3 regions of the Clostridium estertheticum genome follow, and region 3 is predicted to be linked to each of the others. Evidence: riboswitches for the same ligand, from Rfam matches in the RefSeq annotation. Region 3 holds a riboswitch; each other region holds the start of a gene.
What was found. Region 3 has a riboswitch for thiamine pyrophosphate ahead of thiC (phosphomethylpyrimidine synthase ThiC). Riboswitches for the same ligand answer to the same signal wherever they lie in the genome.
Positions count from the first base shown of each region.

Region 1: it holds a riboswitch for thiamine pyrophosphate, as region 3 does, so the genes downstream of both, thiT (energy-coupled thiamine transporter ThiT) here and thiC (phosphomethylpyrimidine synthase ThiC) in region 3, are expected to answer to the same signal.
Region 2: it holds a riboswitch for thiamine pyrophosphate, as region 3 does, so the genes downstream of both, thiW (energy coupling factor transporter S component ThiW) here and thiC (phosphomethylpyrimidine synthase ThiC) in region 3, are expected to answer to the same signal.

Region 1 is NZ_CP015756.1:1,060,208-1,063,496, reverse strand. Features, by position in the region: gene hydG ([FeFe] hydrogenase H-cluster radical SAM maturase HydG) at 1-938, opposite strand, end outside; gene A7L45_RS05055 (TM1266 family iron-only hydrogenase system putative regulator) at 971-1,234, opposite strand; TPP riboswitch at 1,600-1,704, shown strand; gene thiT (energy-coupled thiamine transporter ThiT) at 1,792-2,436, shown strand; gene A7L45_RS05045 (NAD(P)/FAD-dependent oxidoreductase) at 2,514-3,289, opposite strand, start outside.
Region 2 is NZ_CP015756.1:1,430,439-1,433,727, forward strand. Features, by position in the region: gene glpK (glycerol kinase GlpK) at 313-1,803, shown strand; TPP riboswitch at 1,865-1,975, shown strand; gene thiW (energy coupling factor transporter S component ThiW) at 2,094-2,570, shown strand; gene thiD (bifunctional hydroxymethylpyrimidine kinase/phosphomethylpyrimidine kinase) at 2,616-3,289, shown strand, end outside.
Region 3 is NZ_CP015756.1:3,595,811-3,599,099, reverse strand. Features, by position in the region: gene thiC (phosphomethylpyrimidine synthase ThiC) at 1-1,245, opposite strand, end outside; TPP riboswitch at 1,318-1,424, opposite strand; gene pdxS (pyridoxal 5'-phosphate synthase lyase subunit PdxS) at 1,582-2,451, shown strand; gene pdxT (pyridoxal 5'-phosphate synthase glutaminase subunit PdxT) at 2,454-3,020, shown strand; gene nfsA (oxygen-insensitive NADPH nitroreductase) at 3,191-3,289, opposite strand, start outside.

The DNA of each region.
Region 1 (3,289 bases), 2.2 Mb from region 3:
GTATATGGTACAGCAATACGAATAACAGCTACAATTTTTTCAAACATCTCATCTGATATTGAATTTGAAAATGCATTCGGATCAATATCATCAGCAGGACAAATTCTTGGAACACTTATAGTATGTGGGCCTACACCCTTAGCTGCTTCTAAATGCTCTGCATGCATAAGTAAACCTACAAAGTCATAACGATACATATTTAAGCCGAACAAGACGCCAATTCCAACGTCATCAATACCGCCTTCCATCGCACGGTCCATTGCCTCAGTATGATATGCATAGTTATGTTTTGGTCCCGTTGGGTGAAGCTCTTCATAACTTTTCTTATTATAAGTTTCCTGGAAAAGTATGTAAGTTCCAATTCCAGCTTCTTTGAGCATCTTATATTCCTCTACAGTAGTAGCCGCAATATTGACATTTACACGTCTAATATCTCCATTTTTATGTTTAATACTATAGATTGTCTTTATACCCTCCAAAATATATTCAATTGGGTTATTAATAGGATCTTCTCCTGCTTCCAAAGCCAATCTCTTGTGTCCCATATCCTGAAGCGCAACAACCTCTTTAACTATTTCTTCTTGCGAAAGTTTTTTACGATGTATTGTTTTGTTTTTAGAATGATAAGGACAATATACACATCCGTTTATACAATGATTTGAAAGATATAAAGGCGCAAATATAACAATACGATTACCATAAAGTTTTTGCTTAAGTTCCTTTGCAAGTTTGAACATTTTTTCTTCTTCATCTTTCAAATCACATTCAAGTAGAACAGCAGCTTCCCTATGTGTTAACCCCTTGCCTTCACTTGCACGTTTTATTAGACTATCAATTAATTCACGATTACTCTTATTTTCCTTAGCATATGCAACGGTAGATAAAATTTCATCATCATCAATAAACTCTGTTGCATTTTTTGACATAGAATCATACATAACATAATCTCCTTTTTATTTAAAATAATTTATTATTTACTTGCTTGCGGTGTAACTTTGGAATAAATTGTTTTAGTGTTCACACCGGGTATCATTCCTAGCTTACCTGATAGAGCACTGATAACATCATTTGGTGCGTCAATAACGACACTTATTACTGAGATATCACGTTTATGATATGGCAAGCCCATTCTCCCTACAATATACTCACCATATTCGTGAAGTATAGAGTTAATCTTTGGAGCTACATCTGTGTTTTCAACTATAATTCCAATTAATGCAATTCTTGTTTCCATTAATTAAATCTCCTTAATAAATTAAACTATCCCTATACCTCTAAAGGCATAGGGATAGTTTCTTATAATTAAAGACACACCATTAAAAGTATGCTCCTTAACAATATTACAACTATTCTCTCGCCTTCTCATTCGGGACGAACCCTCATACCTTCAGAACGATATTTTTGTAATTATAATTTATTGTTTAATTTTTAACAAAACCTATCCTAATTTTAGAATTTACCTAGAACACTTATACAATAACACTCTGTGTTTTAAATTGCAAACTTACCTTTTGTTTACTTACATAGGCGTCCCATATACTAAATACATAAAATTACTTGTAAATTGTAATATACTGTTATATAATTAAATAATAATAAAATATGTGCTAGGGGTGCCTTATGGCTGAGATATGAATATTCAATTCATTGACCCTTATACCTGATCTGGATAATACCAGCGGAGGAAAGCGGTAATGATGTATAAATACATTAACTATATTCCTTTTGTGAATATAGTTTTTTTGTTTTCACCATAATACCTCTAAGGCACAATACATGGAGGTTATATAAATGTCTTTAAATGAAAGAATCACTGAAATTACCAAAAGCCCCATTGCTCTTTTTGCACTACTCGGAGTTTTAATATTAATTTATGTTATCTTAAAAGTTAGAAAGATTAAGTTTACTACGCAAATGATAACTTTAGTTGGTGTATCTATCGCATTAGCTACTTCATTACAATTTATTACTATTATGAAATTACCACAAGGTGGTAGCGTAACTGCTGGAAGTATGGTCCCAATAGTACTAATAGCATTGTTTTATGGCCCTGAAGTTGGTTTTCTAACAGGCTTTTTATTTGGAATAATAAATTTCATATTATCTCCTTTTGCAGTCCACCCAGTCCAAGTATTATTTGATTATCCTCTTCCTTTTATGGCAATTGGAATAGCAGGATACTTTAGATCCTTTAAAATTACAGGAATACTTATCGGAGTAATCTGTGCAATGCTAGCAAGATTTGCATGCCATTTTATATCCGGCGTGGTATTTTTCGCTACCTCTGCTCCAAAGGGAACTTCAGTTTATTTATATTCCCTTTTATATAACGGCTCATACATGGGTCTCGAAGCAATAATCACCTGTATAATTATTGCTATTTTACCTATAAAACGTTTATCAAAACTAGTTGTAAACAAACCTAGCTTAAGTTAATTTTTTACTCAAACATTAGAGCAAGGTTCATAAAATGATCTTTGCTCTTTTTTTCATTCTAACTTAGATTTATTATCTTAATATTTAGCTTTCCTAATTAAATTTATTTCCGCTTTAACTGGTGATTTAGAATTACTATTTCCCCTTACAGTAACTTTATCCTCTGAAATATTAAGTTCTCTTGCTATTATAGCCTTAACTCTTCTTTGACAAAAATTACCTTGGCAAGTTCCCATTCCTGCTCTTGTACGTCTTTTTATAGCGTCTGTAGAATTAATTGGTATATTTCTGTGAATAGCGTCAATAATTTCTGACTCTGTAACCTGCTCACATCTGCATATTATATTCTTTTCTTTATTTTCATCATCAACTTTTCCATCAAAATTCTTATCTTTCTTTATTACTATTCCATTTCTATTTGGATTAAAACTATTTTTCAGTTTAAGATTTCCCTCTAAATTCTTAATTATATCTACAACCATCTTCGCAATTGCAGGTGATGATGTAAGTCCTGGTGAATCTATCCCAGCAACATTTACGAATCTTTTAACTCTGCTTTCCTCAATGATAAAATCCCCTGTACTACTAGTGGCTCTTATACCTGAAAAAGTAGTTAATGCCTTTTGAATATTAAAATCAGGTATGGACATTCTAGCAGCAGTAATTACATCCTTTAAACTATTCTCATTAGTTGATACATCTTCTGTATTATCAACTTCCTCTGCATTAGGCCCAATCATAAAATTACCATGATATGTTGTAGTTACAAGTATTCCTTTCCCCTTATCTGTAGGAACTTGAAAAATAACAGTATTTACAAGATGACCTTGATCTTTTCCCATTAAAATATATT
Region 2 (3,289 bases), 2.2 Mb from region 3:
ATTTACAAAAATCATGGATGTTTTTTCTTATTATGAATAAAAAACACATTAGTTTAATAAAATTTAGTACATTAGTATTATGCAATGCTATAAATATCGAAAAAAGGTAAAAAAACAAAGAAAAATTGTGAAAATTATAACTAATATTGCAAAAGCTATAATAATAAGTTATACTTTAATTAATGATATATGATATTTGGCAGAGATAATGAGCCGCGTTATTATAAGGTATTATGCTTTATTTTGGCGCTTTTTTTGTGTATTAATTTGTAAACGATTCAATAAAACTAATAAAAAAGGAGTTTTGCTAACATGGCTAAATATATAATGGCACTTGATCAAGGAACAACAAGTTCAAGATGTATTCTATTCAATGAAAAGGGGCTTATTGTAACATCGGCTCAAAAGGAATTTACTCAGATATTCCCAAAAGCAGCTTGGGTAGAACATGATCCAATGGAAATATGGTCAACTCAAATTAGTGTTGCAACTGAGGCAATGGCTAAAGTTAATGCGAGTGCCGCAGACATTGCAGCAATAGGTATTACAAATCAAAGAGAAACTACTGTAGTTTGGGATAAGAGGACAGGAGTTCCAGTATATAATGCGATTGTATGGCAATGTAGAAGGACAGCGCAGTATTGTGATGAATTAACGGAAAAGGGCTTTGATAAAGTAGTTAGAGCTAAAACTGGATTAATTTTGGATGCATATTTTTCTGGAACAAAAATTAAATGGATATTAGACAATGTGGAAGGTGCTAGAGCAAAAGCCGAAGCTGGTAATTTATTATTTGGTAACATAGATACATGGTTAATTTGGAATTTAACCGGAGGAAAAACATATGTAACAGATTATTCTAATGCATCAAGAACAATGCTATTTAACATTCATGAATTAAAGTGGGATGACGAATTACTCGAAACATTAAACATACCAAAATCAATGCTTCCAGAGGTTAAACCATCTAGTTATGTTTATGGACATACGGATAGTTCGTTGTTTGGTGGTGAAATTCCTATAGCTGGAGCTGCTGGCGACCAACAAGCAGCACTGTTTGGACAAACTTGTTATAATTCAGGAACAGCAAAAAATACATATGGAACTGGATGCTTTATGCTTATGAATACTGGAGATAAAGCAATTGAATCTAAGCAGGGACTACTTACAACTATTGCTTGGGGAATAGATGGAAAAGTAGAGTATGCACTTGAAGGCAGTGTATTTATAGCAGGAGCAGCTATACAATGGTTAAGAGATGAACTTCAAATGATTGATAATGCTTCTGATTGCGAAGAATATGCAATGTCTGTAGAGGATACAAATGGAGTATATGTAGTCCCAGCTTTTGTAGGCCTTGGTGCACCATACTGGGATCCTTATGCAAGAGGAACAATTGTAGGACTTACAAGGGGATCAAAAAAGGCGCATTTAATAAGAGCAACTCTTGAAGCACTTGCATACCAAACCCATGATGTTTTAAAAGCTATGCAACAAGATTCTGGAATTAGACTCACTGAACTTAAAGTTGATGGAGGAGCTTGTAATAATAATTTCTTGATGCAGTTTCAATCAGATATTTTAAACGTTCAAGTGGATAGACCAGAAGTTACTGAAACTACAGCACTTGGTGCAGCTTATCTTGCTGGGCTTGCAGTAGGATATTGGAAAAGCAAGGAAGAAGTTGCAAAGCATTGGGCGATTTCAAGAAGTTTCAAACCTAGTATGACAGAGGAACATAGGAAAGAATTACTTCATGGATGGCATATAGCTGTTAAGAGATCGGGGATAAGACTTGAATAGAAATTTAATTGTTAATAATAATTTCTTATGTTATTATTAGATGTATGAAATAAAAAAGAATAAAATAGCACAGGGGAGTTGGATATGCCAACTGAGAACAAGAATCGAAATTCTTTGACCCTATGACCTGAACTGGATAATGCCAGCGTAGGAAGTTGTTTATTGGTGTATTATATATGAATTATTATATATCACGTTAATTTAACACAAATCCTTTGGATTTGTGTTTTTTTAGTTATGCAGCGACCCGGGAGATTATTTAATTATATAAGAGAAGGAAGTGGCAATGCATGAAGACTAAAAAGTTAACTATTTCATCACTTTTAATAGCTATTGGCGTAATAGCTGGCAATATCATATTTATACCGGTAGGAGTAGCAAAATGCTTTCCGGTGCAGGCTACGATTAATGTTATATCAGCTGTATTATTAGGCCCTGGATATGGCGTAGCCATAGCCTTTTGTATATCTTTACTAAGAAATGTTTTAGGAACAGGTTCACTTTTAGCATTCCCTGGAAGTATGATCGGAGTACTTTTAGCTGGAATATTATATAGAAAAACTAAAATGAATCTACTCGCAGTAGTCGGAGAGATATTTGGAACAGGAATCATTGGGGGAATATTAGCATTTCCTATTGCAAATATTATAATGGGCAAAAAAGTGGGTGCATTATTCTTTGTAGCACCATTTTTAATAAGTACTATTGGAGGAAGCCTAATTGCATTTTTCATTCTTAGAGTACCTAGATTTAAAAAAACTTGTTAATTTAAGTAAAGAAGTTAAAAAAGGATAAAATAGGAGGAAAATAATATGAAAAAAGTTTTAACTATAGCAGGCTCTGACAGCTGTGGAGGTGCAGGAGTTCAGGCAGATATAAAAAGTTTAAGTGCAAACGGCGTATATGCAATGAGTGTCATTACAGCCATAACGGCGCAGAATACTATGGGCGTTTTTGAAGTTCGGGATCTAGATGCAGAAATCATTAAGGCACAAATTGATGCTATTTTTACAGATATAATTTTAGACGCAGTTAAAATTGGTATGGTGTCTAAAATTTCTACAATTGATGCGATAAGTGAAAAATTAGAATTATATAAACCTAAAAACATAGTACTTGATCCTGTAATGATATCAAAAAGCGGTTATTCACTGTTAAAGCCAGAGTCAAAATCAGCTTTAATTAAAAAACTTATACCACTCGCATCACTTATTACACCTAATGTACCAGAAGCTGAAGAAATACTTCGTGAAGTCAATTTAGAGTTTCCAGATATAGAAACTATAGAAGATATGGAAAAAGCAGCTAAGGAAATGTATAAGATGGGATGCAAAAATATACTTCTAAAAGGTGGGCATATGAAGGGTAAAGCGGTAGATGTATTTTATGATGGAGAGGAAATTACGCGTTTTACGTCTGAGAGGATAAATACAAAAAATACTCATGGCACGGGATGCACTTTGTCATCTGCTATTGCTGCAAATTT
Region 3 (3,289 bases):
CATTTTACCACACATTGTGCAACTATCAGCATTTTCTGGCATTGATTCTTTCCTATATCTTATGGCTTTTTCTGGATCTATTGCAAGTTCAAACATTCTCTTCCAATTAAGAGCTTGTCTAGCTGTACTCATTTCATTGTCCCAGTCGCGGCTACCTGGAATTTTTTTGCCTATATCACCAGCATGAGCTGCAATTTTACATGCAATAATTCCTTCACGTACATCATCAACATTCGGAAGTCTTAAATGTTCTGCTGGAGTTACATAACAAAGAAAATCAGCTCCTGCGCTTGCAGCTAAAGCACCTCCTATGGCACTTGTAATATGGTCATATCCTGGAGCAATGTCTGTAACTAGGGGTCCTAAAATATAAAAAGGTGCACCATGGCATAATTTCTTAGCAAGCAATACATTTGCCTCTATTTCATTTATTGCCATATGTCCTGGTCCTTCTATGATAACTTGTACATTCTTTTCCCAAGCTCTCAGGGTTAATTCACCAAGTACCATTAATTCATGAATTTGACAAGCATCGGTTGCATCATTAATGCAACCGGGTCTACATGCATCACCAAGGCTTAAAGTTAAATCATATTTTTGACATATTTCTAGTATTTCATCAAAATGTTCATAAAAAGGATTTTCTTTATGGTTTAATTCCATCCAAGCATATAGGAGCGATCCTCCTCGAGACACAATATGAGTTATTCTCTTGTTTCTTTTAAATACATTTGCAGTAGCTGTGTTTAAACCAGCGTGTATTGTTACAAAGTCAACTCCATCTTTTGCATGTTTTTCTACAACATCTATTAATTCTTTTGAAGTAATATCCTGTAATTCTTTATCGTAAAAACCTAAGGCATCATAAATTGGAACAGTACCTATCATAGCAGTTGAATCTGAAATAAGCCTTTTTCTAAATTCTTCAGTTTTACCAAATGAGCTTAAATCCATAACAGCTTCAGCTTTCATATCTATTGATAACTGTACCTTTTTCATTTCTTCATCAATATCACAGCAATCTTTTGAGATACCTAGGTTTACATTGATTTTTGTTTTTAAACCCTCCCCAACTCCCTCAGGGCTTAATATTTTATGATTTCTATTAGCAGGAATTGCGACTACGCCTCTTGATATTTTTTCTCTTAAAACCTCTTCTGGCATATTTTCTTTCCTTGCAACTATCTTCATCTCTTCAGTTATAATACCTTTTTTTGCAGCATCCATTTGAGTTGTATACATCATTTTATAGTCTCCCTTACAGTTATATTATTTTTGAAATAAAAAAAAGCAAGCTCATAAAGAGCTTGCAACAAAAAACATTGTAATAAACTCCCTACGTTGGAATTACCCAAATCAGGTTATGAGGGTCAGCGATAATATCTCTTTCTCAGCTCTTGGTGCGAGCTCCCCTTGTTTAATTTATTTAGTTATTATTTGCCTTAAGTATATTAGTAAAATAACACTTTGTAAAGTCTTTTTTATTTTTCATTCAACTTAAATATTGTATGGATACACTATTCAAACTGTATAAACATATGATATACTTCGTCTAATAAATATTTTAAGGGGAGGTTTATTATGGAAAGATATGAAATAAACAAGAACTTGGCTCAGATGTTAAAGGGTGGAGTAATCATGGATGTAGTGAATGTTGAGCAGGCAATAATAGCAGAGAATGCAGGGGCCTGCGCGGTAATGGCATTAGAAAGAGTGCCCTCAGATATTAGAAAAGAAGGTGGAGTAGCTAGAATGTCTGACCCTAAAATGATTAAAGAAATAAAGGCTGCGGTAACTATTCCAGTAATGGCTAAGGGTAGAATAGGCCATTTTGTTGAAGCGCAAATTCTTCAAGAAATAGGGGTGGATTTTATAGATGAGAGCGAAGTTTTGACTCCAGCAGATGAGCAGTATCATATAAATAAGTGGGATTTTAAAGTTCCTTATGTTTGCGGAGCAAGAAATTTAGGTGAGGCACTAAGAAGAATCGGAGAAGGTGCTGCAATGATAAGAACAAAAGGTGAAGCAGGCACAGGCAATGTGGTAGAAGCTGTTAGGCACATGAGATGTATAATGGATGAAATTCGCAAAGTTAAAAATGCTCCCAAAGAAGAACTAATGACAATTGCTAAAGAGTTTGGGGCACCTATTAATTTAATAGAATATGTATGGAAAAATGGTAAACTTCCAGTAGTAAATTTTGCAGCAGGCGGAATAGCAACCCCGGCTGATGCAGCACTTATGATGCAACTTGGATCAGAAGGAGTTTTTGTAGGTTCAGGAATTTTTAAAGCAGAAAATCCGGAAGCTAGGGCAAAAGCAATAGTACTTGCAACTACATATTACAATGATCCAAAAGTTGTTGCAAAAGTTTCAGAAAATCTTGGGGAAGCAATGAGTGGCATAGAGATAAGTGAAATTAAAGAGAAGTTTGCCAAGAGAGGTTGGTAAAGTTGAAAATAGGTGTTTTATCACTTCAAGGAGATGTTATCGAGCATATAAATCATATTACAAAACTTGGTCATGTTGGGATAGAGGTTAAAAAACTTGAAGATATGGAAGGGATAAATGGAATAATACTTCCTGGTGGTGAGAGTACAACAATAGGTAAACTTTTAAGGGAGACAAAAATGCTTATACCTCTAAGGAATAAAATACTTTCAGGATTACCGGTATGGGGAACTTGCGCTGGTATGATTTTACTTGCTAAAGCTATTGAGGGCGAAATAGATGGACATCTTAAAGTTATGGATATTAAAGTAAAAAGAAATGCCTATGGAAGCCAAATTAATAGTTTTAAAAGAGAGGTTATAATTAGTGAGATTTCAGGTGAACCCTTGCCGCTAGTTTTTATACGTGGGCCAGTAATTACAGAAGTGACAAGTAATGTTAAAATAATATGCAAAGTTTTCGATAAAATTGTAGCAGTGAAACAAAATAATATGTTTGTTACAGCTTTCCATCCGGAACTTACAAATAACTTAGAAATTCATAAATATTTCATAAATATGTGCAAATAGAACAATATATAATTATTATTAAAATTAAGCATAAGGCAAAAAAATGTAACTTAAAAATATTCCCATACATATTTATTTTCAAGCTTGTTTGAAAATGGTTATGTATGGGAATATTTTTTTATGATATAGTAATGTGCTATTATAGCAGCCTAGAGGCATGATATTTTAGGTTATTTAAATTTAAATCCTTGTTTGTCTAAAAAATCTTTCATATGAGGCCTTTGAGGTTTGCTCATTAAACCAGACACTTGATTTGTCCATGTATCGAA